3 regions of the Brumicola blandensis genome follow, and region 3 is predicted to be linked to each of the others. Evidence: predicted binding sites of a transcription regulator. Region 3 holds the regulator's gene; each other region holds the start of a gene.

Region 1 (10,925 bases), on a different contig from region 3:
TATTTATCGTTATGTTTACAACAAGAAGGTTAAGCAAGCACTGGAAGCATAAACAGGATAGGGAATCATGCATCATCATTTCAGAAACGTTTTATTAGTTATCTTCATAGCAATGCTATCGGCCTGCTCAATCCATATTGGGCACAGACACATGATCTACGATGATGATTTTTTCTTTGAGTTGAAAGCACCAAATAAAGCATCTCGCAATGCGCTAAGCTTTAATGATGATGAAACCGATATTGAAGTACTCCCAGAATCTATTAGCTTAGTTATTGGAGATTTAGTATTAGGGCAAAAGCGCCGACTCCAAATAGAGAACGTTTCGGGGAAGGTCGAATACGAATATCGAGTCAACGGGAAGGTCAGCGCTCATTGAAAGTGACTCTAGTAAAGGTGCTTATTTGTTGGAAACCATACAAACAATAAAGCTTGAAAGTAGCGAAATATCCGCATTAATTAGTCTCAGCAGTACGAGCGAGTCTGATAGCTTACTCAGTGACGTATTTGTAAAGCAAGTGGCCAATATGACGGTCGCGAGTGAATCTACCGATGCTATGCTAAACAGTTTGAATAGCATTCAAAGTGATTATCAAATGCGTGAGGCTATGACAGCACTTGCTAAATCATCAACCCACGAACGCCACTTGGTCGATTTAGTAAAGCTCGCACAAAATGAAATTCAATCGGATTACGAACTTGCTACCCTTCTGCTTCAAATTATCGATGACAATGAGATATCACAAGCGCTGCAGGAACAGGTTTATACAGCAGCAAATTCAATTGATAGCGACTATGAGAGAAGCAGGGTCTTAAATCGCTTGATTGATATAGTAATAAGTCAGTAAACACGGCCATTAGTTTTAGAGCGTTTGCTTAATTGTCTCTATTATGTCGTCTTTTGACGCCTGTGCTTTTTCAGTATCTACCACTAAGGTCCATTTGTTTACCCCCTTCGCTTCTATTGTTGCCTGGTTAATTCTATCTCTTTCAGGCTTCAGGCTGCGGAGGCCACCGACGAAGACACCAATAAAAATACCTGGGCTGACAAATGCCATAAATGTAAATAAGGGATTATTGGCAAATAACGAAGGACCAAACTCAACTAGCAGTAAGGCAATCAACATACCCAGCAAAAAGCTAGCAATGGCATACAAGAAGTGAGCTGACAGCATTTGCTTGCCAATCGGCGCGCTTCTTCCTTCGAGTTTCTCGGCTGTTTTTCTTTCTTTAGGTCCTATTACGTGTAGCACTTGAGGATTCAAATTTAACTCCTCTCTTAGCTTCTTTTTCGCTCGGTGGGCGTTCGTTTCTTCGTCATAAATTGCTGCAATTCGCTCGTCGAAACGTTGGTTAATAAGTTCTGCCATCTTGGCCTCCCTTGGATTTTTAAAAGAATAAAAAAGGGCCTTCTCCTCAAAGACAGGCCCTTTATACATTTAATTAAAAGTAAGTATTCACTTTTGATTCGATTTATTCGGCATCAATTTTGATATTGTCTTTCACCGACTTCACGTCCGCCGTATTTTCAGCAATCGTGATGGCTAAATCGCGCTCTGCTTCAGAACTTAATTCACCGTTCAATGTAACGACTCTATCATCTACATCAACGTCGATCGCTGTGCCACTGACTTCCGATTCGAATAACAATCGGCTCGTGATGACAGTGCTAATTTTTGCGTCTTTAAAATTATTGGCGATTTCGCTGTCATCTTTCATATCTTTGTTGATCACCGTTAAGCGGTTTTCCACATCACTCACGCCATCGATACCTAAAATTAGCTCCTCGGCTAACTCACGCTCAATTTTATTATCGACACTACCGCTTAGCGTCACAATGCCGTCTTGAACGTCAGTGTTAATGTCGAATGAATCTAAATTGCCGTTGAATAAAATGGTCGCTTCCGCTTTCCCATCAATCCAAGCATCCATTGATTCTTTTTCCCACTTATTCGCGGCAATTGCGCTTGTTGAAAATAAAGCAGTTACTAATGCAGCTGGTAATAATATGTGTTTCATATTTTTCTCCTTGTGTATCGTAAAAGTATCTTACTTCACTTGTGCTAATGCCAAGTTCATACCAAGATTTAAAGCATTGGTTTATATAGCTTTTATCTAAATGATTAGCGTAAAAATAAACATCATGGTGTAAGACTTACAGAGTTTAGGTAGTTTTTACCCAATATATATGAGGTACAACGCTAGCGAACGCTTAGCTAAGGAGTGACGCTAATTCATCTTTGTTGATTGGCTTAACAAGTTGCTTTGTGATGGGAAAGGACTGACTTAAAGAGGGGTCTGGCTGATTGCCACTGAGAATGCTCACAGCACCTGACACTGGTTGAGCAAAGAAAGCAGCCAAAAACGCTTCGCCAGCCAAATCTGGTAGCCCCAAATCGAGAATATGATGCTGAATATTGCTATTTGAGCGTGCTGTATCGATGGCACTTTGCGCATTGTTGCTAATGAGCACATTACACGAGAGTTGCTCAAGCATCATTTGCATAATCATGGCATTATCCGCATCGTCTTCGACGATATGCACCACTGTCAGCGTTGACTCCGATGATTGAGGTTTTTCCGCCCGCATTAGCAGTTCACTCAACAAGCGCCATAATAATTTTTTATTCAATGGTTTAGCGATTAGCTTGTCAAAGCCAGCAGCGAGTAACTCGTGCTCCATACCCTTGTTAATCGCGGCAGTCATCGCAACAATGTTCAGTTCTTGATAATCTGCTTTCAGCTTGTCACTGGCTTCGCTGCCAGTCATGATTGGCATGTGTAAGTCCATGAAAACAATCTGAAACGGAGAGCCTTGCGAGGCTGCCTGTGAAACCTTCTCAATCGCTTCTTGGCCATTGCTCGCATATTCTACTTCTACACCGGTCTCTTTAATAAAATAGCCCGCTAATTGGCGTATCTCAAGTACGTCATCGACCACTAACACTTTGCCGTGCAATGCGGGTGCAGGTTGTTTTTTGACTATACTAGCGTCTTGTTCCAAATTGAATTGAACGAGCTTTTGGTCACGCTCTAGCCCTTTGCAGGGCAATGTTAGGGTGAATTCAGAGCCTTTGTCTAATGCAGACACCACCTGAAAGTGGCCGCCCATGTGCTTGACTATCTCTGACGAAATAGACAAACCTAAGCCAGCCCCACCGGCCTTTCGATTTGCAACATCTTCCAATTGGGTAAAAGGAGAAAAGATTGTTTTCACCTGTTCTGGTGACATGCCTATGCCGGTGTCTTTAACAGCAATTTTGAGTGCGGCCTCGGGGCCTTCTCGATAAGCAAAAGTCGCTATGACTTCACCTGTGTCTGTAAACTTGATCGCATTGCTGAGCAAATTGAGGAGTACCTGACGAAAACGAACATCATCTATTATTAGGTCTTTTGGCAAAGTCGTTTCGCAGACAAAACGCAAATTCAGCCCTTTCTCTATCGCATTCATCGAAACCAATGAATTCAACTCAATTAAGGTTTGCTCTAGGTTAACCCTCTCCTCTTTCAGCTCAAACTTGTTGGCCGCGATCTTCGAGAGATCCAGTACATCGTTCAATAGGTTAAGCAAATGCTTACCGTTATTAGAGATAATGCCGAGTTCTTGATGAAAATCGCTTGCCTTTGCGTTATCCAAAAGCAAGGATGTATAGCCTAAGATGGAGGTTAACGGTGTACGAAGCTCATGGCTCAAATGGGCGATAAATTTATCCTTGGCCACATTTTCTGCTTCTGTTTTTTTACCCAAGGTTCGAGCGAATTCGAGGGCTTTCCGTGTTACTGCATATTGCACTGACTTTTCGAAAACATCATCATCAATTGCAGACTTCATTACGAAATCTTGCGCCCCTTGCTTGATCGCGTTTTCAGCTACCACACTGTCATCTTGCCCAGTCAGCATAATAATTGGGGTGGCTAACTCTGCTTTAGAAACCGCCTCTAAGACCTCAATTCCTTCATAGCCCGCTAGGCGATAGTCAAGAATGCATAAATAAAATGTACGCTCTTTTAAATATTGAATCGCCTCTGATTTTTCGTAGCAAACAACAAATGAGCAATCATCACCAAAAATATCGCGCAGGCGATCTTCAATGAGCAAACAGTCATCTTCATCATCATCAATTATTAAAACAGGCTTGATGCTATTCATTGTCGGTTGAGACTAGTGTCTAACCATCATCGGTACTGAGGCACAATCAAACCAATAGTCATTAAACTGCTTCATCATAGTGACCATGCTGGAGAATTCCGTCGGTTTAATCATGTAGGAAGAGGCGCCTAAGCCATAGCCATCATTAATATCTTCAACTTCAGCGCTGGTAGAAAGAATAACGACTGGGATGCTCGCGAGAAACTTATCAGCCTTAAGTTGCTTGAGTGTTTCTCTGCCATCCATCACCGGCATATTTAAGTCCAACAGAATCACGCTAGGAAGCTCGGCTGGCGCTTTGCCAGTAAACGCCCCCTCACAACGCAGGTAATCCAATAGCTCTTGGCCGTCAGCGACGGTAAAACAACTGTATTTTGAGCCTGCAGCTTCCATTGCGTCTTTTGCTAACAAACGATCGTCTTCATCGTCATCAGCCATGAGAATAACGGTGGGTTCATCTATTTTTGTACTCATCGACATACCACGCTTCCTTAGCTTTGTTTAATACTATTTAAATAATTGCTTGCGGGTAAGGTGACTGAAAAAGTAGCTCCCTTGCCACTTTCACCGCTTGCTGTAATGATGCCATTATGCCGCTCAACAATGCGTCTGCAAATAGCTAATCCTATCCCTGTTCCTTTATATTCCGATCGTGAATGCAAGCGCTGGAATGGCGCGAATATTTTTTCCGCATGTTCTTGGTCAAAACCAATACCGTTATCGATTATTTCAAAACAATACCAGTTAGAAAGTCCTTCCAGCTCTAGCTGTTCAGGTTGCGGCACTGAATTTACGCGCACCTCTACACTAGGTGATTCATTTTGCTCAGAAAACTTAACTGCATTCGCAATCAAATTGAAAAACAGTTGTTGCATTTGAGGCGCGTCAGCAGTCACCGTTGGCAGCTCAGCAATAGTTAAGGAAACACCCGATTCCTCGATTAGCACATTTAGATCATCCAAGGTTTCGGCGACCACAATGTTTAAGTCGACCTCTTGAAACTCTCTGCCTTTCGTGTTGACTCTTGAGAATTCAAGCAGGTCGCTGATAAGCTTGCTCATTCTTGCTGCTGCACCGCGCATTCGTTGTAAATAGTCGAGTTGCTTGTCATTCAGTGCATCTGCCTGGGACTCAAGACGGTCGCCAAAGGCCATGATTTTTCTGAGCGGTTCTTGTAAATCGTGGGAGGCGACAAAAGCAAAGTCTTCCAGCTCTCGGTTACTCCGCGTGAGTTCCTCCGAGTAGAGTGATAATTCGTTAGTTCTCTCCTCTACCGCATTTTGAAGCTTCTCATTTTGTAGCTCAATTTCTTCTTGTCTCTCTTGCTGCGTTCTCAAGTTGATACGCACCAGAAAAAACAAGCCGCATACTAGGATCATGGTTGTCGAAAAAGAAATAATTAGGTTTCTCTCTGACTCTTGGGTGACTTTTTCAAGCTCGGCAATTTGAGCATCCGAGATTGATTGCTCATTCTCTTTAAGCTGCTGGATCATCTGATGCACTTGGCTATACAGTTGCTGACCTTTTTCTGATTCATATACTTTTAAGGCTTGAGTCAACTCTGTCTCCTTAACCTGACTTATCACCTTTTGTATTTCAGATAATTTAATTTCAACCGTGTGAAGCAACTCTCGCATCAGCAATTGTTGGGATTCATCAGAAGATTCAATGCCTGCAAAACGCTCAACCAATTGATCAATTTCACTGATCGATTGTTGGTGTTGCTTTAAGTACATTGGGTCTTCACTGAGCAGAAACCCGCGCTGACCAGACTCTACTCTTAACACTTGAACATGCAATTGCTGTAACAGCCCCACAATCCTTGAAGACTTTCTGATTTCGGTTTGCAAGTCGGACAGTTCATTTATGGTGGTTCTGCTAAGGTAGCTATTCACCCCTACGAGTAAGAGGAAAACGAACAAAATGAATCCCCAAGTAGAGCGTGTACTTTTACCCTCAGTCAGGTTGATTTGATTGGTCATGTTCAATCTCTTCAAATAAATCTTGTAGCTGCTGGCTGCAGTCTTTTGCACTAGCAATAATCTTCAAAGCAGACGCGTCTAAGCGTTCGATATCATCCCCTTGCGACGCTAATTTTTCGCTTAACATACGAATGAGTTCAGCTTGCATGCTGATAGTATTCAATGGTTTGCGGATATCATGCAGTTGCTTTTGATATTTACTCATGCGTCGTCACCATAGGCATGCAAGCGGTTGTATAGGGTTTTCGTTGAAATACCAAGCATCTCAGCCGCATTTGTTTTGTTACCGCCAACCTCGTCCAAGGTTGCGTAAATGAGCGCTTTCTCTACTTCTTCGATAGTTTTACCTGCTTGCAGTTGCCCGCCATCGTTTCCCTCATCAGTACTCATCTGTGAGAAAGGTGAGGCAAACGTGCTGGGAAGCTCAATTGTTTTACCACCTGGTTCGCCCATAATGAATGCACGGTGAAGTGTGTGGCGAAGCTCACGCACATTGCCTGGCCAATCATGGTCAAGCAGGCGCTTTAATTGTGCATCGCTGATCTCATAGCTTTCGTTATGTTCGGCGTTTAGCTCATGCAAAAAGCTTGTCACTAATAGGGGAATATCTTCTTTACGCTTACGTAACGGTGGAATATCGATAGGGAATACAGCTAAGCGGAAGTAAATATCTTCCCGAAGCACATTCTCTTTGGCAATATCGTCAATGGAGCGATTAGTCGCGCTGACAACGCGGCAATCAATCGGAATTTCTTGTGTACCACCGACTCTGCTAACCCGTCTAGTTTCGAGTACGCGTAACAAATTAGGCTGCATATCAATGGGCATTTCGGTCACTTCATCTAAAAACAAAGTCCCTTTTTCAGCGCGTTCGAATACACCTTTCTTCTGACCAATAGCGCCGGTAAAAGCGCCTTTTTCGTGTCCAAACAATTCACTACCAATAAGCTCTTTCGATAACCCGCCGCAATTGGTAGCAATTAGGTCGCCATCACAGTCACTTGCATTGTGAACGGCTTGTGCAACAAGCTCTTTACCTACGCCACTTTCGCCCATCACCATGACGTTTGCGGAGCTTCGAGCGACTCGCTCAATCATGGTGTATAAGGTTTGCATCGCGCTCGACTCACCAATTAGACAGCCAAAATGCATTTTAGGTAGGGCTGTTGCCTTACTTACACTGTCAGCTTTGAGCTTCTTATTATTCGAAGAACCTGCTTTTTTGACCGTCTTTTTTTGTAGCGCGTTTTCGATGTCTTCACGTTCAATCGGCTTCATCAAATAGTCGACACTTGGCCCTGCGATGGAGCCTATCGCTTGTTTGATCTTTGGATTGCCGGTAATAAAGGTACATTTAGGCGTACGTGTTTTCGTTTTCGACAGATGGTCATAAATGTGCAAACCACTTCCGTCTGGCAGCATAAAGTCGATAAAAACATGGTCGAAATCATTGTTATCGATCCACTCATTAGCGTCTTCCACCGAGTGCGCCACAGAAACGATATGGCCTAGGTATTCAATAATGTGGGTAGCGACTTCCGTAAAGTCCTTGTCGTCATCTATCAGTAGAATCGATTTCACTTATATTCCATTAATTATTATGTCGTTATGCTTATGTTTGTTTAGCAATCAGCGTTCAGGTAGACACTTAATCTACCGCAACTTCCTTTCTCGTGCACGACTGATGGACTCATTTTTAGCTTGTAATTGTAGACTATTTTCAATCACTTCACCTAACTCATCAACTGCATTCGATTGCTGTGCTAAACATTATTGATATTACTTTCTGATTGATAGTGTAGATCAAGAAAAGCAAGCCGAAGCTTGCTACCCTTTCAAACATCTAAACGTCAGGACTACACCAACTAGGCGTTGGCAGAGCCACTGCCCTCGCGATTCGTTAGCATGGTGTTTAGCTTTTCACCGCCTTTCGCACCGAAGTCCAAGGTACGGATTGGGAATGGGATAAGAATATCATTTTTCGCCAATACTTTATGAATTGTATTCACAGCACCTGATCGTGCTTGCATGAAGCCCGGTTCGCCCGGATAGTCAATCCAAAACCACACAAGTAGGTTCACGCTGCTATCTCCAAAACTTTCAGCATAAACAGCTGTTTCTTCATGCTCGATAACAAAGTCTTGCTGATTAATTGCTTCAATAATCACCTTTTCAGCCTCAAGGACATCATCGGCATAAGATATACCCACCGGCACTTCAACACGGCGTTTCCCTTGAGTCGAGAAATTGGTCACGATATTCCTAAAAAGAATTTTATTGGGAACAATTTCTAATTGCCCGTAGAAGGTTTCAACAATGGTATTGCGCAAATTAATCGCTTTGACCGTGCCAAACACACCATTTGCTTCTACTACGTCATCGATTTGAAATGGCTTTCGAATACCCATAGCTATGCCAGCAATCAAATTCTCTGTCATATCCTGAAACGCAAAACCAATTGCGAGGCCGATGATACCGGCACCCGCAAGTAATGAGGTAACCGTGCCTGTTAAGCCTAAGAACTCGAGTGCAATAAACAAACCGGCAATAAACACGATGACTTTAAAAATGGCGGTAATTAGATCCGCGATTTGTTTGGATTCAAACACACGGTGTAATACCTTCGATACGATGCGTGATGCAATGCGCGCTATCAAAGCAAAGACCATGACTATGATGATGGCGACTACCATATTGGGTAAGTGCTTGATCCCCATTTCTAACCAAGACTCTACTTTTTCGTGGATCAGATCCCAAAATTGGTTGATGACTTCAAATTCCATTGTGTACTTCCTCTTATGATACCCATCAGAAACTCAGTTTTACCTGATGTTTCTGGCAATATTTGTTGTTATTACTACCTAGATTGCAAATACAGGGCCAAACCATAAACACCTGAATTAATTGATTTTTTATAACTTCACATAGGCATAGAAACAAACAAATCGGTAAAATTTACAGAGCCCAAATACACTGGTCATAAAATTGTTACAAAGCACCTTCACCATAGTACAGGTACTGGCTTCTAAAAGCCGTCGTCTGTGCTGCTAGTACAACAATAAAACAATAAACGTACTCAACAGGATGACTATGAAAACACTATTTACTCTAGTTCTATCGCTATACGCTTGAACCAACGGATTACCGAGATGCCAACGCTGTGATAAAAACTGACCGAGGTCACCAAGCACCACTGGCAAGTTTTAGTAATACATCTTACTGGTCACAAACAAACTACTTGTCGAATATCACTCCACAAGCGTCCAATCTAAACCAAGGGCCTTGGGTGAAACTTGAAAACGCTGTTCGTGCCCACGTGAGAACCGGAGAATCGGTTTACGTTGTGACGGGCCCGTTGTATGAATATTTCTTTGCGAACTTACCGAGAGCCAATGAGCGCCACACCGTTCCATCTGGTTATTTTAAAGTCGTGATGACGATTAGTAGTTCAGGTTGGATTGAAGCATCTGGTTTTATCATGGAACAAGATTCCGGACGTCGTGATAATTTCTGCGCGAAAGAAGTGACTATCAATGAGATTGAGAACCGCACAGGCTTGAACTTAATGCCCTCTCTCCCTAGTTACATTGAATACTCGGTAGAAGGTCGTCTTGGTGGAATGACAAGCGAAATGGGCTGCTAGTAAGTACATCAGCGTCGGCGGTTAGGCCGACCCCAACTTTTTTTACAAACGCTTACACATTCAGTGACACTTTTAAGAGGCGCGATTGTCGACATCGCGCCCGTTTTACATTACCGTTTGCATAATTAAATTAAAAGGACCTTAGAATGTACCCTTTGCGCAAATCACTCACACTTCCTTTTCTTGTCGGGATTTCTCTCTTCGCGGTTGTTTCATGCAGTAAAAACACCAACGAACCGCTTGCAGAAAAAGCACCTGAGCAGGCTGAATCAGCCGCTCTTCCCTCTTTAGATTTTGAAAAAATGACCTTGGACAATGGTTTAGAAGTTGTACTCCATATCGACCGTTCTGATCCATTAGTGGCGATCAACCTTGCTGTTCACGTAGGCTCTGGTAGGGAAAAAGTCGGTAAAACCGGCTTCGCTCACTTATTCGAACACCTCTTATTTATGGACTCAGAAAACTTGGGTTATGGTGGTCTTGATGAAATGAACACGCGTATCGGTGGTGAAGGCACAAACGGCTTTACGACTAACGATATGACGCAGTACTTCCAAGCCGTACCAAAAGACGCCTTAGAAAAGGTTATTTGGGCTGAAGCTGACAAGCTAGGTTACTTTATTAAAACGGTGAATCAGAACATTATCGACCGTGAAAAGCAGGTAGTGAAAAACGAGAAACGTCAGCGCGTAGACAATCGCCCTTATGGTCACAACTTATATGTGATTGGCAAAGCGATTTATCCTGAAGGACATCCGTATCATCACCAAGTAATTGGTTCGCTTGAAGACCTAGAAAATGCGACTTTAGAAGATACAAAAGCCTTTTTCAATCAATGGTACCGCCCTGATAATGTGACGGTAACCTTGGCAGGTGATTTTGAACTTGAAGAAGCCAAAACGCTTATCAAAAAATACTTCGGTGAAATCCCAAGTGGTGCTGAACCGACGCCTGAAACCCAAGCTCAAGCTGTCACACTGAGTGAAACTAAACATTTCGTGCACGAAGACAACTTTGCGACACTTCCACAGCTGACCTTAACATGGCCTGCTGTACCAGAATATCACCCAGATTCTTATGCCTTAAATGTCTTGTTGTCATACTTAATTGACGGCAAAGAAGCCCCAATGAATCAAGTGCTAATCGACGA
Region 2 (10,925 bases), on a different contig from region 3:
TCGACTTTATCTAATTACTGAGTTATTTCCCTTGTTATTGATGGAGCTAGGCATTATGTTTGAAATTATTCACGGTAGGCACAACTATTTCTTTGCATTGTGCAGAGCGATGGTCTTTTCTCTTACACTCAGTCTCTTATTCTCAAGTGTGTCAATTGCTAAGGATACAGCAACAATCGAGAGAAAACGTGCCATTGTATATGCTTTGCAAGAGAGCATAGAAAGTCACTATGTCGAAACTACTCTCATTCCTGGTATTAAAGCAGCGTTATCAGATTTTATTTTGTCAGAGGATAAGGCTGCAAATGAAGATGAAGCGCAATTTCTTCTTGAGCTCAGGAGCCTTTTAAAGGAGTTCGACGAGCACTTTTCTGTTTCCCACCTACCCGAAACCACGCCAAATAAAGTTGAAAAACTATCTTGGTTTGAGCGTCTGGCACAAGACAATTATGGTTTTACTCGAATTGAAAAGCGGGACAACAATATAGGTCTAATCGACTTCTGGGGCTTCGCCGACGCTACCCAAGCTGCAAGGCAGAGCGTCAAAGAAAAACTTGAGTCTCTGCAGGGGGTGAAAGGACTTATTATTGATTTGCGCAACAATGGTGGGGGAAGTGCTCAAATGGTCCAGTACATCTCTAGTTTTTTTCTAGCAGGGAAAGTGCATTTAAACAGTTTTTATTCTCGTTCAAGCGAGCAAACGCAGGACTTTTATACATTTGAACTTATTGATTATCCTGCTTTTGAGCGTATACCTATTGTCATTTTAATTTCCAACAAGACGTTTTCAGCAGCTGAAGAGTTTGCATACACTTTCAAGCACTTAAATCGCGCTGTCATTATTGGAGAACCAAGCAAAGGCGGGGCAAACCCTTGGCAGTATTTTAACTTGCCACTTTTGGAGGAAACAAAGCCCGGTATTCGTGTTGCGATTCCAACTGCAAAAGCGATTAACCCGATCACACAGCAAAACTGGGAAGGGAAAGGTGTGCAGCCTCATCAGCTGGTTGAAAGTGAGAGTGCAGAAGAAATAGCGCAGTCTATGTTGCTCAGAAAAATGAGATGGTAAGTCCTACTACGATGTTTTTTTAGACCATCGTAAATCGAACTTGAATCTTCACGCTAAATTCACCAGCGAAAGAGTAGTCTGTTCTTTTTAAGGAGGTATTTTATGTTGAAAAAAGTCGGGTTTTTACTATTAGCCATTGTGCTAATCATTGGTGGTTCGGTCACGTGGTTTATTAGTCTGCTTGGAGATGAGTTGACCTACGATTATTCTCAGCATAGGCCAGAACAGATCCCTTACATTACGAATGCCATACATGAAAGTCGAGGTAGAATCTTGGCTGTTGTAACTAGCACCGAATTTATTGGTGAAACAACTAGAAAAACCGGTTATGAGTTAACGGAGTTGTCGCGTGCTTATTACGTTTTTAGGGTAAATGGCTTTGCTGTAGATGTAGCCAGTATTAGAGGGGGAAAGCCCCCAATGGTTTTAGATGCAGATGATATGGGAACGTTTGACTACGCCTTTCTCAATGATAAAGAGGCCATATCGAAAGTTGAAAACTCAATGCCAATCGATGAAGTTGACCCGCAAAAATATGATGCGATTTACTTCGTTGGCGGCAAGGGGACTATGTTTGATTTTCCGAATAATAGACATGTTCAGGCACTCGTAAACTATTTTTGGAAACAACAAAAAGTGATCGCAGCCGTGTGTCATGGGCCAGCTGCTTTTGTCAATGTTCAATCAGAGAACGGCGATTTCTTCGTGGCGAATAAAGCGCTCTCTTCATTTACAAATGACGAAGAACTATTTTTGATACCAAAAGCAAAAGAAATATTCCCATTTTTGCTCCAAAGTAAACTCGAAGAGCGAGGCGCCGATTTTATCGCAGGTGAAAATTATTTAAATAAAGTAGTAGTCGACGGCAATTTGATCACCGGGCAGAACCCTTGGTCAGTGTGGGAACTCGCCGAATCGACAATTAGAGCGCTTGGCTATTCACCCGTGCAACGGATGTTTACAGCTGAAGAAAACAGTATCCAAGCCCTTGGAATCTATTCGGCTTCCGGTTATGACGAAGCACACTCATTTGTTGTATCAATTAATCAAAATGCAGAACAAGAAGTCAGTCGTTTATCGCTTGCGACGCATGCAGTGGTAGCTCTCATTAATTCAGAATTTAAACGTGCAGCTCGTATCTTAATGCTTTTAAACGCGATCGAATAAACCCACCTGACTTTAATCACCAAAACTTTGTAGGTACTTAATATGACAAGATTAATCAGAACGATGTGTTTTTTACTGTTCACAACTATGAGCTTAAGTGCATGCTCAATTGCGAATAGCCTGCGCATGATGAATGCTAATAATGGTATTGAGCCCATCTGGAATCAGGATACTACTGGTATGCCATATACTGCGTTGCAGGCATTTTACATCGGAGAAAAACCCTATATAAAAGTCAAGGCCAACGGCCAGCAGGAGCTATTGTTCTTAATCGATACAGGCGCTTCCTTTACGATGCTTTTTGATACGAAAGACAGTGCGAAGCTGACATTTGAACGCGGTTTTTCTCTTGAAGTGGCGGGATGGGGAGAGGGGAAAAATACACCCGCTTATCAAACCGAGTTAAGGTCGCTTAGCTTTGGTGATATTGAGTTTAAAGACGTGAAGGTAGCCTATATTCCAATTTCGACAAGCCAGTATTATATGACACCGGATGAGGCGATTTTTGATGGCGTATTAGGGCACGATTTGCTGCAACATTTTGTATGGACCTTCGATAAACGGGAGGGCTTGATTAGTGCTTCCGAATTAGCATTTTCAGCCAATGAAAATGACGTCGTTTTACCTTTTGATGTCAGCCTATCAAAACTCAGTATACCGGTAAGCGTGACGTTTAACGACAAAGATACAATCAACAGAGAAGTACTCATTGACACTGGTAGTCGGCACTATATGAAATTAAACTCGGCATTCCCCAAAAACAACGATATAGAGCTACCAAAAGCGTCGATTCAAGCCGCAGACTTTGGTCTCAGTGGAAAAGCTGAGCACATAAGAGTGACATTGCCTAAGCTCGAGTTAGGTTCGCTTGTATTACACAACGTAAAAGCAAACATTATTGACAGTAACGATGAAGACGATTGGTGGATTATTGGTAGCGCGTTAATGAACCAATTTGTCACCATTTTTGACTACCCCAATAAACAGTTTGTCATACGTCAGTATCCCCATATGGAATTTATCACAAAGTTTAATTTAGCAGGGATTGATTTACGCAAACTCATCGACGGTAACTTTTTGGTACGCTATGTTTATCCTGGTTTACCTGGTGAACTAGCCGGCCTTAAAGCGGGGCAGCGAATCATGTCTATCAACGGTATTCAAAGCAATGAGCTTAGTGAACAGGATTGGCTAGAAATGAACGCGATACCTAGCAACTTTGTATTTTGCTTTGAGGATACAAGTTGCCAAAACCTCAGTAGTAAGCACATTTCAGGTTACTCTGATAATGAAGTTAACTAGCTTGTTTATTCACCTTTCATTTACCTAATGGCATCTATTATTGTGTTAGTTAATTAACACTAGGAAATGTAATGAAACGTATCGCGATCTTTGGAGCGAGCGGCTATCTAGGGACTTACCTCGTAGATGTTGCTCGCAAATTTGGCTTCGAGCCAATCTCGTTTGTGAGAGTAAACAGTACTATCAGTACCCAGCTCGAGAATAATAGCGAAATAAGGCTCGTCGATGTAACGAGCCCAAGCACGCTTATTGGTCAGTTGGATGATTGTGACTATGTCATTTCTACCGTCGGCATTACTCGTCAAAAAGACGGTTTAAGTTATGATGATATTGATTATCAAGCTAACATGAATATTTTGTGTGAAGCTCAATCAGCTGGCATTTCAAAGTTTATGTACACTTCGGTTTTTAAAGGTGCAGAACACCAAGAAGTGGGTCTGTGTGAAGCTAAAGAGCGATTTGTGAAGCAGCTACAAGTTTCAGGAATTGATTATTGTGTTGTGCGCCCAACAGGCTTTTTTTCTGACATGCTAGCGTTTTTGCAAATGGCACAGAAAGGTAGCGTGCATCTATTCGATCAAGGAAAGCAGAGAATTAACCCCATTCATGGACAAGACTTGGCGGAAGCCATGATTCATTTGTTTCGTATTGGACTTCCTTCCTTTATGCAAAACGAGGTACTCATCGGTGGGCCGAAAATATTTACCTATCGCCAGATTGCAGAACAGGCTTTCAGTGTTATCGGGCAACCAACCAAAGTAAGGTACTATCCTGATTGGTTACGCAGGTGCGCTATTTTTATGGGAAAGAAGTGTTTGTCTGAGTCAAGCTTCGGACCCTACGAATTCTTTTTGACGTTCGCAGCAGTAGAGATGGTAGCCCCCAAATATGGGTCCCACCAATTAGAAGCTTTCTTCGCTGAGTCAAAAAGGGGTCAGAGTTAATTTCTATACCTTGTTATTCGTATTTCAGTTCGTATTTCTGAAACTTGCGATACAGGGTTCGAGTGCTCACACCTAAGCAGGCTGCGAGCTCGTCTATTGGTAGCTTTTCTGTTTCGCAAATCCGACGAAGGTACACTTCTTCAGCTTCTTCTAAGGAGACCAATTGTTTTAAATGACTGTCTTGATGATTTGAAAAATGCACTTGCTCTGGCAGGTCGTCAATGGTGATCACATCTTCATTGGCTAATAGCGCAGCCTGTTCAACGATGCTTTTTAGCTCTCGAATATTACCTGGGAAGCTATATTCAGAGAGCCGATCCAACGCTTTTTTATCGAAACGTTTGTGGCGTAACTCCGAATGACTAAGAAAGTGTAAGGCGAGGGAAGGGATGTCTTCAGCCCGTTCATATAGCGATGGTAAAGTGATGGGAAAGCCAGCGATGCGATAATAAAGATCCTTTCTAAATTCACCTTTTTCGACTAGCTCGAGCAAATTTTTATGGCTGGCACATATTAGGCGGAAATCCGCTTTTCGTTGCTTTATTCCGCCGACCGTTCTGTAACATTGAGTTTCTAATAAACGTAGTAATTTAACTTGCATACTGAGCGGAACATCGGCTATTTCATCGAAAAATACCGTACCACCATTGGCAATTTCAATCAGGCCTTTTTTGGCATAACTGGCACCAGTGAATGCCCCTTTTTCATGACCGAACAATTCTGATTCGAATAAGTTTTCGTTTAAACCAGTACATTCGATTACTACGAATGGCTTTTCGGCCCGACGACTCGACTCATGTAAGGCTTTTGCTACTAGTTCTTTACCTGTCCCTGTTTCACCATGCAGCAGCACGGCAATTTCTGAACTGGCAGCACGATTAATTTTGGTGAGCATCGTTTTAAATGGCGCAGATGCACCAATCATTTTGTTGGCGTGCGACTCCGCGGTCGCAAATTCAATTTTATCTAAAATTTCTAAAAAACCAGTGGTGATCCCGTCAGCGTCTTTGACCGGCCGCATAATGATATCGCAATAGGTTTTCCCTTGCTCCGTATTGTGAATATGGATCACGCTGCTGGCACGTTCTGTTTTCACACACTGCCGAATTGGGCATTCTTCGCCATGCTTGTCGCAGGGTGAACTATGACCGTGAGAAACTTCAAAACAACGGCTACTGCCAACTCTAACTTCGGTCTCGTAGGTATCTCTGTATGCTTCATTAACCGCTAAAATAGTGTAGTCGGTATTGATAAAGATAGCGGGTTTATCAATAGAGTTGATCATAGCTTGAACGATCGAAACATTCATTTGGGTGATTCCAGAAGTGTGCCAACAATGTCTTATTCTGTGTCAATATTGACACCAATATCAAGGTGAATTCGCTAAAAATAAAAGTAATATACGAAATATACAACTAAAACAGTGTGTTAGCTTTTTAATTGGATTGGCATGCGTTTTGTTACTACATTCATACTACATTGTAATGGTGGGGATTGTGTGGCTGTCACACATCTGCCGTTTTTACGGATGATAAATAAGAGGCGAAAATGAATAAGACCAAACACATTTTTTGCGTGGCGTTACTTTTTTCGGTATCCCAAGCGATATCGGCGAACTCTCCACAACAAACGTTTCCGGAAACTCTCTCCAAGCAAGGTTCACCAGTGGAAGCCTTGGAATTTCATGCAGAGGATATGCAATATAAACAACTCGAAGCGCAAGCGAAGCAGCGCATCAAACTTTTTTCAACCAAGTTGAAGTCAGCATTAGTTGGCGCAATTCAAGAGGATGGCTTCAAGCACGCCGTGTCTGTTTGCAAAGACCAGGCGCCTGCGATTGCGCAAGAGCTGTCAAATGATGGTTGGACGATATCTCGAACAAGCATGAAGGTAAGAAATGCGGAAAACGCGGCGAATGATTGGGAGCAAACGATGCTCGAAAAGTTTGAACAGCGCTATAAAGCAGGGGAGCTAGCGTCTAATTTGCACACAAGTACCCTGGAAAATGAATCCTACAAATACATGCAAGCAATTCCGACTGGCGAGCTCTGTTTGGCGTGTCACGGCAAAAGTGTCGACCCTTCACTTTTGCAGCATATTCAAACTAACTATCCCTCAGACAAAGCAACAGGATTCACGCTCAAAGATATTCGAGGAGCGTTCGTTGTAACAAGCCCTGTTTTGAAGAATCTAGATTAAATCCTTTCATCGAATTATCTTATAAAATCCAGTGTCATTAATGGCGCTGGATTTTGTCATATGTGGCATTGGACTTTTGGTGGAGTTCAATTAATTGCGACGCCTTAATTTATTTTTCATTAAAAACAACGGTTTATGGTGATCTGTGAGTTTGGCATGTCTTCTGCAAACACACTAACAGCAATATAAATTAATTTACTTTTCTGTGTATTTTAGGAGAAACAGCATGAACGAGACTCTCGTTGAATTATCTCGTTGGCAATTCGCCATGACTGCCATGTTTCATTTTATATTTGTTCCTTTGACGCTCGGCATGACTTTTATGTTAGCTATCATGGAATCGGTATACGTGATGACGGGCAAAGAAGTCTACAAACAAATGACCAAATTTTGGGGCAAACTCTTTGGTATTAACTTCGCTATTGGTGTTGCTACCGGTTTGACCATGGAGTTCCAGTTTGGCATGAATTGGTCATACTACTCTCACTATGTTGGTGACATATTTGGCGCTCCACTGGCTATTGAAGGCTTAATGGCGTTCTTCTTAGAGTCTACTTTCGTTGGCTTATTTTTCTTTGGGTGGGACAGAATGTCTAAAGAGAAACACTTAATGGCTACCTGGTTAGTCGCTTTAGGCTCAAACTTCTCTGCATTGTGGATTTTGATTGCGAATGGTTGGATGCAATATCCAGTTGGTTCAGAGTTTAACTTTGAATCAATGAGAATGGAAATGACAAGTTTTACTGAAGTGATGTTCAACCCGGTTGCACAGGTGAAGTTTGTTCATACCGTTTCTGCAGGTTATGTAACTGCCGCTATTTTTGTTCTCGCAATATCTTCCTATTACTTATTAAAAGGCCGTGATATTGCCTTTGCTCGTCGCTCTTTCGCCATAGCTGCTAGCTTTGGTCTGCTGTCAGTTTTATCAGTGATCGTTTTAGGTGACGAAAGTGGCTATGAATTAGGTGATGTTCAACAAGTAAAATTAGCCGCGGTAGAGGCAGAGTATGAAACTCATCCCGCGCCAGCACCTTTCACCTTGATCGGCTTACCCAATGATGAAACTCAAGAAGTGGATTATGCCGTTCAAGTACCTTATGCAATGGGGATTATCGCCACGCGTTCACTGGATGAAGAAGTCACCGGTCTGAAAGACCATAAGATAGCTCATAGAGAACGCATTTTATCTGGTATCAAGGCTTACGAATTACTTGATAAAGTGAGAACAGGCGAAGCAACGGAAGCCGAGCGAGCTGTGTTTGAGCAGCACAAAGATGACATGGGTTATGCCATGCTGCTAGAGCCTTTCACAGATAATATTTCTGAGCCAAGCGAAGAGGCATTAGCTAAGGCTGTTGAGTACAGTATTCCTGCGGTCGCACCATTATTTTGGAGCTTTAGAATAATGGTAGCTTCGGGTTTTGCCATGTTGGTGTTGTTTGCATTGGCTTTCTATTACTCCACAAAACATCAAATTACGAAACCTCGTTGGTTGTTAAAAGCAGCATTATTGAGCTTACCATTACCATGGATCGCTTCTGAAGCCGGTTGGTTTGTAGCCGAGTATGGCCGTCAGCCATGGTCGATTGCGGAAATTTTACCGGTACATACCTCTGTTTCTAATCTCAGTGTATCGGATGTTGTGATTACGATGGTTGCTTATTCCAGTTTTTACGCAGTCATGTTCGTCGCCGCTTTTTATCTGATGCAAAAATATGCCAGAAAAGGGCCGTCTGCGACCTTTGCTGAGCAGGAAGAGCAAGCGCTTGAAGAAGCATCCAACCTCCTAACTGAAACTCAAACTCAAGGGGCACACTCATGATCGATTATGAATTTCTTCGTGTTATCTGGTGGGTACTTGTCGGTGTCCTTTTAATTGGTTTCGCAGTAAGCGATGGCTTCGATTTAGGCGTAGGAGCATTGCTTACACTCGTCGGTAAGACTGATGCGGATCGACGTGTCATGATCAATACAATTGGGCCGCATTGGGATGGCAATCAAGTTTGGTTTATTACTGCAGGTGGCGCCATATTTGCGGCATGGCCAATGATTTATGCCACAGCTTTCTCAGGCTTCTATTTAGCATTGGCTTTAACCTTGATTGCCTTGTGGATGCGTCCATTGGGCTTCGATTATAGAGGGAAAATCGCGAATAAAAAATGGCGTGCTGGATGGGATTGGGCACTTTTTGCCGGCGGTATTATTCCATCGCTCATTTTTGGTGTTGCTTTTGGGAACTTGTTCTTGGGTGTGCCATTCAGTCTTGATGACACCTTAAAATCAAGCTATGACGGTGGCTTCTTCGGTCTGTTAATGCCATTCGCTTTATTATCAGGTTTAGTCTCTGTCGCTATGTTGCTCAATCATGGTTCTAGTTGGTTGCAACTTAAAACTGACGGGGAACTTCGTCGTCGCGCTAGAGCGGTATCGGTAGTGTTGTCAGTTGCCACAGCTGTACTATTTGCTTTGGCAGGTTTATATCTGGCGTTCGGTGTTGATGGTTATGTGATTACGTCAGTAGTGGATACCCAAGCGACAAGTAATCCCCTTACTAAAACTGTAGAGGTGGTACCAGGAGCTTGGATGAATAACTACGCAACGTATCCATGGATGATTGTTGCACCATTGCTAGGTATTGGTAGCGCGATTGCTTGTGCATTTGCATCATACCGAGGGAGATGCGGACTTGCGTTTGTATCAAGTGCATTGACTATTACTGGCATCATTCTTACGGCAGGTTTTTCAATGTTCCCGTTTTTAATGCCAAGTAGCATTATGCCCGACGCCAGTCTCACTATGTGGGATGCCACTTCATCGTTACTCACGTTGCAGACTATGTTCATTGTCGCCTGTATTTTTGTTCCAATTGTGTTGGCCTATACCGCCTATGGTTTCTGGGTAATGCGTGGACGAATTAAACAAGCTGACCTTAATAAATCTCACGCCATTTACTAACGAGGAGTTTCAATATGTGGTATTTCACTTGGATTTTAGGCGTACTGCTCGCCTGTTCATTCGGCATTATTAATGCGATGTGGTTAGAAGCTAACGAAGATATGGACAGGAAAATGGAATCTGATATTCAACCTGACTCTACTTCGAACACAGAAGCTCAGAAAAACTCAGAGCTTGAGTCTTCGGACAAGTAAGTTATGAAGCAGACAACAGTAAATCAAGATAGCGCTCAACGATGGTTGCGGGAAACGACTAGTCAAGTTCGAGCGCGTCAAATGGTGCTGTTGTCTGTCCGTTTAGTGCAGCTTGTTGCTCAAATCAGTGCATTTTGGTTCTTGGCTTTCATCATGCATTTGATTGTGGTTGAGCAACAAGCGGCTCTTTTTAATGATCTTTTACCTTTGGTTGCATCATTATGCGTTTGGGGTTTATGCGTTTACTTAGCTGATTTCCTCGGTACAAACGTAAAGCAATCTATTGAGAGAGAACTAGAACACTCGATTCATCACATACTTAATTCACAGCAGATCGCAATCACCCGTCGTTTTTCTGCGACTTTTTGGCAACAGTTATTACTTGTTAATTTATCGGACTTAGGGGATTACTTTGTGCAGTACAGTGTGCAAAAGTACTTATCTGTTTGTACGCCAATTGTCGTGCTCTTAGTTATTTTCCCAATTAATTACCTGGTTGCTTTGTGCTTGCTACTAACCTTGCCCATCGTACCCTTATTCATGATTCTGGTTGGCTTTGGTGCCGCCAATTTACATCGAAAGCACTTTGTAGCGTTGGAACGTTTGGGCGACTTGTTCTCTGATCGCTTAAAGGCACTTCCTATGATTACAGCAAACGGGCAACATCAACAACAGGCGGAACGCTTGAGCACGGCTAGTAATATCGTTAATCGACGAACGATGAATGTTGTATCTATCGCGTTTCTGTCCTCGAGTGTGCTCGATTTCTTCGCCACGGTATCTATTGCACTTATCGCAGTATTCATTGGTTTCACGATGCTCGGCGAATTAAGTATAGGCCCGAAAATCAACTTGCATACGGGCTTATTTATGTTGCTAGTTGCACCGCTATTATTTTCTGAATTGCGCGCATTGGGAAAGTTTTATCATCAAAAGGCAAAAGCGGATGCGGGTGCTGAACGATTTTCACAGGTGCTCGCTGAAAGCGCTAAAGAAAATGTAGGTGTGAAGACTAAATCTGACCTCGTTGAAGGCAGTTTTAAAGGTGTTGCATGGCTCAATTATCAAATCCATACACCCGCATTGCACGCTAGC
Region 3 (10,925 bases):
AGTGTCTCAGAGGTACTTCTGATATGCTTGACTTATCAAGTATGTTGGAAGTATGATGTTTGTCTACTGACAACAAACGTTTAAAAAATTAATCGGAAAGTAACACTATGGAAAAAACAGAAAAGCGAGTAAGTCTTTTACTATCAATTAATGCGGCAAACTCTTTACTCACTAAGAAGCTAGACGGTACTCTCGGCGCAATACATGGAATTGGTCTAACGGAATATATGGTACTTAATGAATTAAATAATGCACACGAATATACCGTAAGAAGAATTGACCTTGCTGATTCATTAGGTAAATCAGCGTCAGGTATAACCAGAATTCTTCTTCCAATGGAAAAATCAGGCTTAATCGTTAAACAGAGTAATCTGAAGGACGCAAGAGTTAGTCTGGTAAAAATAACTGACGCTGGAATGGAGATTTTTAACAATGCTCATCTAACAGTATCGCAAAAATGCGAACAAATTTTTGCACACTGGAACGAAAGCGAAACAGTGTCGGTTCTAAAACTCCTGAGTATGCTTTCGCTAAGATAAGACGTAGGTCAGCAATCATCCACAAGGAGTCATCGCCAATACCTCCTACGTCATTCCTGCGCAGGCAGGAACCTCCGGCCACACAAGAAATATTTCAATAGCAATTAGCTCTATATTTTTGAAATAATTCTGTTTTTTTAATTTACTACGCTGTTTTGGAGGTTACCGCCTTCGCGGCAATGACGTAGGTGGTTCACTGGTAATGACGTAGGTGGTTCACTGGTAATGACGTAGGTGGTTCACTGGTAATGACGTAGGTGGGTCACTGGTAATGACGTAGGTGGGTCACTGGTAATTATCAGCTTATGTTTCACTTACAACTGCCCAAGTCGTTTTTTAAAAAAGATGACACCTAAGGAAGGGAGCAGAAGGATAACTAAAATTCACATGGACTTTTTCCTACTACGGTATCCCCGGTAATTGGGTGCTTAAATGAGATGGTCTCTGCATGCAACAGTAGCCTGGTTGATTGACTCTGTGTTTCTTCAGTTCCGTATAAATCGCACCCTAGAATAGGATGGCCCATATATTGGCTATGTATCCGTAACTGATGAGTTCTTCCTGTGACTGGCTTATAACGTACGCGAGTTGAGCTGATATTCCGCTCCAATACTTCAAAATCAGATCTACATGACTTCCCAGTATTGAAGCACACTTTTAACCGAGGGAACAGACTGGGATCTTTGGCAATAGGGGCAGTAATATCTCCTTGATTCTGTGACAATTGTCCTGACAAGATAGCAATATAGGTTTTATTGATCACATGCGTTTGAAATTGCTGAGTGAAATCTTTGTTTGCCAGCTTACTTAAGGCTACCAACATAATACCTGATGTGCCAAAGTCTAGGCGATGGACAAGTTTTGCTTGTGGGAAATCCTGTACTAAGCGGTAATGCACAGAATCTTTATTTAATGGATTTTTACCTGATAATGATAGCAAGCCACTGGGTTTATTTATTAATAAGAAGTGTTCGTCGTTACGCAAAATATTAATGTTTTGCTCACACTTAGGCGCGACAAAGGTATCAATGGGTATTTTCACAGGCACGCCAAAGAGAGGCGTTTGACGAATTGTCCAAGCGGTATTAACACGCTATTTTTCAACAACGAAGTCGTGCCAAGAGTGAAGCACTCTACTAAAGTCTTCAAGACCGCATCCAGCCATTGATTCCTGATCGTAAGCCTCGGTTCCTTCTGGCAATTCATCATCTAGCTCAATGTCTAAAGTCTTCGACCTAACTTCGACCTCATCGCAATCTAAGACCAAATCAATATCGTTACCAGCTAGTTTATATTCTTTTAGTGTTTTTGATGTCACTTGCTCTATGCCGTCTAGCACGCTTCGTATCTTGTTGAGATTGTTTCCTAGTTCTTCATTGAACCACAAGCTAAAGGTTTCGCAGCCCATTTCGAATTCAGCTCTGGGTTCACCGTCTATATCTCTCGTAAATTGATAGTTCATACTTGTCTCTCCCCACTTAGGCCCTAGCGCCTAAATTGTTCAAACACCGCTAACTTCCAAGGTCGCATTGCGATAACCATACTGGTGCCATACTTATCGTCGAACTCGACGGCTTCATCGCTGCGTTGAGCATCTTCAAACGCAAGCGATAAGTGTTTTATTTTCCTGCTTAGTTCAGCATGCGAAGCCTTACTGAGCAGCCCAGTTTGGAAAATACGGATTTCTCCAGGTCCATTAAAGTGACTATTCAGAAAATCAGACTGAACATGTTGCTTGAAGAACTTTTCTATTGGTCCACCTTTTAGCCAAGAGAAATCACGACTAATTTTCAGCTTCACTCTATTATTTGGATAAAGATCGATGATCTTGAGTTTGTCGAGGCTAGCCAGATACTGGACTAACTCAAGTGCCTCAAAGTCATATACCTGAAGGATCTGATCGCAGGTCCAATGGTCCATCAACAACTGTGCAAGCATTAATAATCGAATATCTGAGACCAGAAAGGACTCTTGTTCCACGCTCAGTTCACTGGTCAAGCTTTGCGCTTTTAGCATCTCGTCACTTAAATCTGAAATTTCAATATCGAGTAACTTACACATGTCATCTAAGCGTTGAAGTGAAAAGTCTTGTTTTGAAAATAAGCGCTTAACAGAGGCTTCCGACAACTGCAGTGACGAAGCGACTTCTTTGTAAGTTATGCCTCGTTGTTTTAACAAACGCTTGAGGGTGGTTATTAAGGCCGACTTTTGACTCATATGTTCTCAGGAGTATTCATACTTAATTATTATAGTCGCTCATTTTAATCAAACTCGCAATGTAGTTGGTACTTGGCTTTTAGTCATGTTTCCTGATTGTTCATCGATAAGTGTTTAACTACTTCGTTTACAAGCTGATCTGATTGGAAGGGCTTAATGATTACACCATCCATTCCAGCCTCAAAATAAGCCTCAATATCTTCATTAAAACCTGCAGCAGTCATCGCTATTATTGGAAGGGTAAGACCATTTTCGCGAAGGGCTTTGCTCGCTTGTATACCATCCATGATCGGCATTTGATAATCCATTAAAATAAGGTCGAAAGTAAAACTTTTATTTAACTCTATCGCTTTTTTCCCGTTATCAACTTGAAAGGTTTTCGCCCGATGCTGCTCAAGCATACTCGCGGCAACTGCGCGATTAATTTCATTGTCGTCTACAATCAAGATGTTTTTGCCCTGTAGGCTAGTGATACTCTGGCTTTTGTGACTAAGTTCGGATGGTTCTATTTGGCCCGTTTCGTTGCAGACCATTAAAGGTAAGCGAAACCAAAAACGACTGCCTTTTCCAAGCTCAGAGTCTACATCTAGCTGGCCATGCATTCTTTTAATTAGATCTCGGGAAATACTTAATCCAAGCCCGGTACCGCCGAACTCTCTCGTTGTTGAATTGTCAGCTTGCTCAAAGCTATTGAAGATACGGGATTGTTGTTCAGGGCTGAGTCCCAGACCACTATCTTGCACGCTGAATTCAATGATCGCGTTTGTGTCATCACGTTCAACTAAGCGTAGCTCAATTTCAATTTTACCGATCTCAGTAAACTTGATTGCGTTTGAAACAAAGTTATTCAAAATCTGTGTAATGCGAAATTCATCACCAATCAAATGACGAGGCAAATCATTCGACAAAGTACTTATCAACTTGAGTTTTTTGTCTTCAGCGCTTTTATTGTAGGTATCAATAATCTGCTTAACCATTAAAGTGAGGTCAAAACGCTCTGACTCAAACGTAAGCTTGCCAGACTCAAGCTTTGATAGATCAAGAATATCGTTCAGTATTTTCAATAGCGCTTGCGATGACTGATCTATGGTTGAAATATATTGTTTTTGTTGCGCCGCTAAATCAGTCATTTTCAATAGCTCTAACATACCAAAAATACCGTTCATTGGAGTGCGTATTTCATGACTCATATTTGCTAAAAACTGGCTCTTCGCCTGAGAATGAGCGATGGCAATGTCTGTTTGATTACGCAGCTCTTCGTTGAGCGTGGTCAATTGGTTTGTAGACTCATAGGCTTCAGTGATATCTCTAGCAATCACAGTCCCTAAGGCATTCATACCAGAGGCTTCGGCATTAGGGGAGTATATTTTGATTTCTACAAACCGCTGCCGATCGAACTTATTCTTATATTCAAAGACTTGTGAAGCGATAAACTCTGGTCTTGCTGAAGATTGATTATCCAGTTGAGCACTGAACGTTGCTAGAAAAGTGGAGCAGAATAATTCATTTAGTTCGGGTGTTGAACTGAAGTCGTGTTCGAGCACTAAGCCAGAACTTGCCATGTATTTGTTGATGAACACGCATTGGCGCTGTTGATTATAAAACAGCACACCTACGGGCAGTTTGTTTACGACCGCTTGAATTTGCTGGAGTATGGCTTTGTCGTCGTCAATAGGGGGTTGCGCTTGGCAATATGGTTTGCGTTTTTGGTCACAGAAGGTTGTGCTAAATTGGCGTAATGCGATAGCAGATAATAATCCGAAAAAACCAATAATAAGAAGAAGATAATTTTGTTGAACTAAGGCCAGAATAACGCTGACCACAGTGATGATTGCTAGCAATAAATAGAGTAAGGTTGGAGAAGGGCTTGTTTCCAAGCGAACTGGCTTCACTGAACTTCCAAGTTAAATAGTCCTAAACTAAAGTAAGAATAAAGTAGCTGTACCTAAAAAAGCAAATATTCCGACCACATCCGTGATCGTAGTCAATATAACACTGCCAGCGAGGGCTGGATCAATCTTAAACCGTTTCATAATGATCGGCAGTGTTGCACCGGCTAAACCAGCAGCAATCATGTTCATCATCATGGCGAACGCGATAACCCCGCCTAACATGAAATCTTGTTTCCAAATAGCGATAACAGAGGCGATCAAGGTCGCCCAGATAATACCGTTCAAAAAGCCTATCGCTAATTCTTTTCTGACCAGCCAAACCGAGTTACTACCACTAACATGGCCTAGCGCCATACCACGAATAACCAGTGTTAGCGTTTGATTACCAGCAACACCACCCATACTTGGCACAATTGTGTTTAAGATAGCGAGCACGGCTAATTGACTCAAAGTCGCCTCAAACAAATCGCTCACGGCCGCAGCTAACAACGCTGTTACAAGGTTTACTCCCAGCCAGATAGAGCGTCGCTTTGTACTTTGGCCTACTGGCGCAAAGGTATCCTCTTCATCATCTAGGCCCGCCATACTCATCATGCTGTGTTCCGCATCTTCACGAATAATATCAACCACGTCATCAATTGTGATACGACCAACTAAGGTTTTATTCTCGTCAATGACAGGTGCAGAAAGCCAATCGTATCTTTCAAACATGCTAGCGACCTCGCTGTCACTCATGTTAACGGGAATGGTTTCAGCTTCTTCATTCATGATTTCGCTAACGCTGACCTCAGGCGGTGAGGTCAGTAGCTTTGTAGCAAGCACTGTACCGATGAGGTTGTCATGGCGATTAACAACATAAAGCGTATCTGTATTTTCTGGCAGTTCACCTTTTAAACGTAAGTAACGTAATACAACATCAACGGTTACGTCAGGACGCAAAGTGATGGTATCGGTATTCATGATAAAGCCGGCGGTATCCTCACCGTATGAGAGTGCTTTCTCGGCACGTTGTCTATCTTGCGCATCCATTGACTTGAGGATGCTTTGCAGGACAGTATCGGGCAGGGTACTTAATGTTTCAGCTAAGTCATCGGTATCCATGTCTTCAAGCGCATCAACAACGCTTGATGGCACCATCTTCGAGATAATACCGTTTCTGACATCTTCTGATAATTCTTCGAGGACTTCACCATGAAAATCAGCGTCTAATAGCTCCCAGAGTTCTTTACGCGTTTTTAGGGGGCTGGACTCAAGTAGTAAAGCAACGTCACTGGATGGCAAATCATGCAGTAGTTTTCTGACTTGCACAAAGGTACCGTCGCTTAGTGATTGGCTAATCGAGTCCAGTTGACTTTGTACGTTGCTTGATTCTACTGTTTCCGCCATAAGACCCTTTCGTCGTCTTTGTAAAGAGATTGAGGCTGAGTTGCCACTCTATACAGGACTGTCTATGTTAAGTTTGGTCGAATATGCGCTAAGTATAACACTAGTTTTCATTAGTGTTATCTGTCTTATTGATTTTATTGAAATTTATTCATCTTCGTTAAAGCGGTTTACGATAAGGCTAGCGATAGCATCCATGGCTTCTTGTGCGTCTGGACCATCGCAACGCAGCAGAACCTGTTTGCCTTGACTGCTTTCAAGCATCATCAAGGCTAAAACACTATTGGCAAACGCTTCTTTATCGCCTTGATGAAGGGTGATAGAGGATTCAAACTGATTGGCAAGCTTGGCTAACTGTGTTGCAGCTCTGGCGTGTAAACCTAGCTTGTTAACGATGGTAAGTTGTTTTTCAAGAGTCATAGCCGAGTAGCCTCGTCGCCATCTTCAGGCTTATTTTCAAGCGCTTTAATGATTTTCAACTCGCGGTGTCTCACTTGCACGTCACCGTGGCTAGAACGGAAACTGCTACACAATGACTCGGCCACAAAAACTGAGCGATGTTGGCCACCAGTACAGCCGATCGCAACAGTCACGTAACTTCGATTATTACGCTCTAAATGCGGTAACCAAGTACTAATAAGATTTTGGATTTGCCAAATGAACTTGGTCACTAGAGGTTGGCCGCCAAGGAATACTTGTACAGGGCCATCTAAGCCAGTCAGAGGTTTAAGATCGGGTTCCCAGTGCGGGTTGGGCAGAAAACGGGCATCAAACACATAATCAGCATCTTTTGGTATACCGTATTTAAAACCAAAGGACTCAAAGACGATAACGAGGTTAGTGCTCTTCTTCCCTAATACGCGCTCTCTAATGAGTTCAGAGAGCTCATGTAGCGATAAATTATCGGTATTGATATGCAAGTCTGCTTTTTCTGATACTGGCACGAGGATTTCACGCTCAGCCTCAATCGATTCCGACAATGATTTGTTCAGTTTGAACAAGGGATGTAAGCGGCGCGTCTCACTATAGCGTTTGATAAGTACATCGTCACTTGCATCCAGATATAAAATAGTCACTTCCCAAATATCTGGTAAGAAGTCGACAATTTCAGACACTTCGTTAGCCATTTTGGGAATGTTTCGTACGTCGATGCTAACGGCTACTTTTTCATTCTCATCGGCCAAGGTATGCGTTAGCGTGGGGAGTAAGCTGACCGGAATATTGTCTACGCAGTAGTAGCCCAAGTCTTCTAGGGCGCGCAATGCTATTGATTTGCCTGAACCGGAGCGTCCGCTAATGATGATTAGATTCAATGATGAGCCCCTTATTCTAGGTTTTGGTTATGCTAGCGCTGCGATTATTTGGTCTTTACTTGTGGCTTTTCTAATCGTTTTCACGATTTCTTTATCACTGAGTTTTTGTGCAATAGAAGAAAGTGTCTGAAGATGCTCTTCTGTTTGCTCTGATGGTACTAATAGTGCAAAGAAAATATCAACGGGTCTGTCGTCTATAGCGTCAAAGTCGATAGGTTCTTCACTCGTGACGACAACAGCTACGATATCGTCTATGCCGTCGATACGGCCATGAGGAATGGCAATGCCATTTCCAATACCTGTGCTGCCCATTTTTTCTCGGCTCACTATACTCGCGAGTATATCGCCAAGTGCTAATGATGGGTTTTCTCTGGCCGCAATCTCGCTGATGACTTCGAAAATTCTTTTTTTACTGTGACAATCGACCGCACATTCAGTGCGGTCTAAAGAAATGATATCAGATATGATCATATTAACTCTTAAGCAACTAGTGTCGCTTTAGTTTTTCCTTGTGTTTAATAACCTGTCTGTCTAGTTTATCGATAAGGCCATCAATGGCTGCATACATGTCATTATGCTCGGCATTTGCGTGAACAACGTCACCCTTTAAATGCACAGTAGCTTCTGCTTTTTGGCTCAGCTTTTCGACGTTTAACACCACGTGTACGTTGCTGATATGGTCGAAGTGTCGTTCTAACTTCTCAAACTTAGTATCGACATATGCTCTGAGTGAATCTGTAATATCTACGTGGTGACCTGTTAGATTAATTTGCATAATGTTACGTCCTCTAATGTCGTCTTATAAAAGACTTTTTCTTTGGTTCGACGGGGGAATCGAGAGAGACTCTCGATATTTCGCAATTGTCCGCCGTGCAACTTGAATACCTTGATCAGCTAACAATTGCGCAATCTTGCTATCACTTAATGGCTTGCTAGGTAACTCTGCAGCCACTAACTTCTTAATTAATGCTCTTATCGCAGTAGATGAACACTCTCCTCCAGACTCAGTAGAAACATGGCTAGAGAAAAAGTACTTTAACTCATAAATGCCACGTGGCGTGTGCATATACTTTTGTGTGGTAACTCGAGATATAGTCGATTCGTGCATATCCACCATTTCAGCTACGTCATTTAGTACCATCGGTTTCATCATTTCTGGGCCGTGTTCAAAAAAGCCCATTTGTTGCTGCACAATACAATGAGACACCTTTAGGAGTGTTTCGTTGCGGCTTTCTAAACTTTTGATAAACCATTTCGCCTCTTGTAAATGAGACTTAATAAATTGGGAATCGTTCGAATTTTTTGTACTTTTACTTAAGGCCGCATACTCTTGATTAACCACTAATGGCGGCAGTGAATCATTATTTAATTCAACAACCCAGCGACCGTTTTTCTTGAGCACAGTGACATCTGGAATGACATATTCCGGCTCTTTGGTTGCTATCTCACTCCCAGGACGGGGATTGAGTGTTTGTAGCAGACGCATCACTTCACGCAGTTGGTCTTCTTTCAACTTCGTTTTACGCATTAAAGTGCGGTAGTCTTTACTACTTAGTAAATCACTGTGTTCGCTTAGCAAATGTTTAGTTTCAGCGACCCAAGGTGTGTCGGGAGCAAACTGATTGAGTTGCACCAGCAAGCATTCTTGAGGTGAGCGGGACCCAGAGCCAATAGGGTCAAACATTTGAATGCGTTTTAAAACACATTCCACTTCATCAAGCTCAATCTCTTCGTTTTGTAAGCTATCCAAAATGTCTTCGCAACTGACGGTTAAATAGCCTGATTCGTCGATACTGTCGATAATTGCGATAGCGATAGAACGGTCAATATCAGAGAAGGGCGTTAATTCCATCTGCCAGATTAAGTGGTCTTGGATATTTTCTGAGGTCTCACCTTGAAAGACGTAGTCGTCGTCGGGGCTTGAGCCACCTGTCATCGTTGCTGGTGCAGAAGACGAACTGAGGTATTCTTCCCATGAACTGTCGATCGGTAAATCATCAGTGAGTTGATTGTTTTCTAAGGCGTCATGACTATCGATGTTGTCAGAATTTGCCGAATTGAGGTCGCTAGAATCAGCTTGCTCTCTATCGTTTGCACTATTCTCTTCTGACTGCTTGTCATTATTGTGTTCACTTTCATCAATTTCCAATAAGGGATTTGAGTCAAGCGCTTCTTGGATTTCTTGTTGCAGGTCTAGCGTAGATAACTGTAATAGCTTGATCGCCTGCTGCAACTGAGGCGTCATCGTAAGTTGTTGACTGAATTTTAACTGCAATGAAGGCTTCATTGATGCCCTTGACCTAATGTTAACGGCGAGACGTGCCGAATTCTAAACATGATACGGAATACCTATAAGACAAATTGTTCACCGAGATAAACATCTCGCACTTTTTGGTTACTGAGAACTTCCTCAGCACTGCCTGAGGCGATTAGTTCGCCATGACTTACTATATACGCTTGTTCACAAACATCGAGGGTTTCTCGAACATTGTGGTCAGTTATTAATACACCAATATCACGTTCTTTTAATTGTTGTATTATCTTCTTTATATCATTAACAGAAATTGGGTCAACACCGGCGAAGGGTTCATCGAGCAAAATAAATTTAGGATTTGCTGCTAAAGCTCGCGCGATCTCGACTCTACGCCGCTCCCCGCCTGACAAACTCATCCCAAGATTGTTTCGAATATGATTCACATTAAATTCATCCATTAAATCATCGGCTTGTTGCTCGCGCTGGTCTTTTGTGAGTTCTTTTCTCGTTTGCAAAATAGCCATTAGATTTTCATATACCGTTAGTTTCCGGAAAATCGAAGCTTCTTGCGGTAAATAACCGATACCGTGTCTTGCTCTCTCATGCATGGGCTGAATTGATAAATCTAGCTGATCAATGAAAATTTCACCTTTATCGATAGGTACGAGCCCAACGATCATGTAAAAAGTAGTGGTTTTACCGGCGCCATTGGGGCCTAACAAGCCAACGATTTGGCCTGTGGATACCTCAATACTGACGTCTCTAACGACTTGCCTAGCTTTGTATGACTTGGCGAGATGATTGGCAACGAGTTTACTCACTATTGATCGTCCTCTTGCTTCTTATCTGCGTCTTCTGCTTTATTTTTCAAGGTGTCTTTGGTTTTCTGAATCGTATCTGGACTGAAAATTGTCACGGTAGGCGTGTTACTTTTCTCATTTGTGTTGGCCAGCACCTGTTCTTTTTGCATATCAAAAATAATTGAATCACCTTCAATCGTAAAGGCATTCTGCAGAAGTTGTGCATTGCCTTTCAAAGAAATGGTGCGGTCAGCTTTAATGTATTTGATTTCATTCGCACGGGCTTCGACCATGCTGCCGTCGGCCAATTGTTGGATATAAGAAGCAGGTTTGCCGGTGGCAATAAAAATTTCACGCCCAGCCCCATTGGTGCCTATCACTTCCATTTTATCGGCGCTAATTTTTAAGCTACCTTGAGTAATCTTGACGTTACCCTCGTAAAACAGCACTTTCTCTTTACTATCGGCAAAGGTATTTTCAGACTCAAGTCTAATGGGTTGCTCAAAATCACTCTTTTGAATGATTTC

The links. The regulator sigma-54, encoded in region 3, starts transcription at its own class of promoters, with help from an activator protein. The targets are predictions, from matches to a motif close to GTTGGCACGNNNNTNGNNT.
Region 1: a site for sigma-54 is predicted at 2,067-2,085, ahead of RM544_RS05650 (BON domain-containing protein). Genes of this name have one in related genera too.
Region 2: a site for sigma-54 is predicted at 5,927-5,945, ahead of RM544_RS00660 (Tll0287-like domain-containing protein). Genes of this name have one in related genera too.

The regions. Positions count from the first base shown of each region.
Region 1 covers NZ_JAVRIE010000002.1:88,932-99,856, reverse strand. The annotation lists gene RM544_RS05665 (hypothetical protein) at 68-379, shown strand; gene RM544_RS05660 (hypothetical protein) at 405-848, shown strand; gene RM544_RS05655 (hypothetical protein) at 864-1,370, opposite strand; gene RM544_RS05650 (BON domain-containing protein) at 1,474-2,019, opposite strand; gene RM544_RS05645 (response regulator) at 2,213-4,150, opposite strand; gene RM544_RS05640 (response regulator) at 4,163-4,624, opposite strand; gene RM544_RS05635 (sensor histidine kinase) at 4,642-6,132, opposite strand; gene RM544_RS05630 (histidine kinase dimerization/phospho-acceptor domain-containing protein) at 6,107-6,337, opposite strand; gene RM544_RS05625 (sigma-54-dependent transcriptional regulator) at 6,334-7,713, opposite strand; gene RM544_RS05620 (mechanosensitive ion channel family protein) at 7,998-8,915, opposite strand; partial or broken gene RM544_RS05615 (DNA/RNA non-specific endonuclease) at 9,251-9,775, shown strand; gene RM544_RS05610 (M16 family metallopeptidase) at 9,922-10,925, shown strand, end outside.
Region 2 covers NZ_JAVRIE010000001.1:135,735-146,659, forward strand. The annotation lists gene RM544_RS00635 (S41 family peptidase) at 1-1,069, shown strand, start outside; gene RM544_RS00640 (type 1 glutamine amidotransferase domain-containing protein) at 1,172-2,236, shown strand; gene RM544_RS00645 (aspartyl protease family protein) at 2,279-3,538, shown strand; gene RM544_RS00650 (SDR family oxidoreductase) at 3,610-4,482, shown strand; gene RM544_RS00655 (sigma-54 interaction domain-containing protein) at 4,496-5,791, opposite strand; gene RM544_RS00660 (Tll0287-like domain-containing protein) at 6,031-6,681, shown strand; gene RM544_RS00665 (cytochrome ubiquinol oxidase subunit I) at 6,908-8,503, shown strand; gene cydB (cytochrome d ubiquinol oxidase subunit II) at 8,500-9,636, shown strand; partial or broken gene cydX (cytochrome bd-I oxidase subunit CydX) at 9,651-9,755, shown strand; gene RM544_RS00680 (ABC transporter transmembrane domain-containing protein) at 9,834-10,925, shown strand, end outside.
Region 3 covers NZ_JAVRIE010000007.1:239,758-250,682, reverse strand. The annotation lists gene RM544_RS16340 (MarR family winged helix-turn-helix transcriptional regulator) at 108-539, shown strand; gene RM544_RS16335 (pseudouridine synthase) at 916-1,581, opposite strand; gene RM544_RS16330 (YacL family protein) at 1,633-2,001, opposite strand; gene RM544_RS16325 (helix-turn-helix domain-containing protein) at 2,025-2,756, opposite strand; gene RM544_RS16320 (ATP-binding protein) at 2,840-4,648, opposite strand; gene mgtE (magnesium transporter) at 4,676-6,034, opposite strand; gene RM544_RS16310 (HPr family phosphocarrier protein) at 6,179-6,451, opposite strand; gene rapZ (RNase adapter RapZ) at 6,448-7,344, opposite strand; gene ptsN (PTS IIA-like nitrogen regulatory protein PtsN) at 7,372-7,815, opposite strand; gene hpf (ribosome hibernation promoting factor) at 7,832-8,119, opposite strand; gene RM544_RS16290 (RNA polymerase factor sigma-54) at 8,144-9,631, opposite strand; gene lptB (LPS export ABC transporter ATP-binding protein) at 9,694-10,419, opposite strand; gene lptA (lipopolysaccharide transport periplasmic protein LptA) at 10,419-10,925, opposite strand, start outside.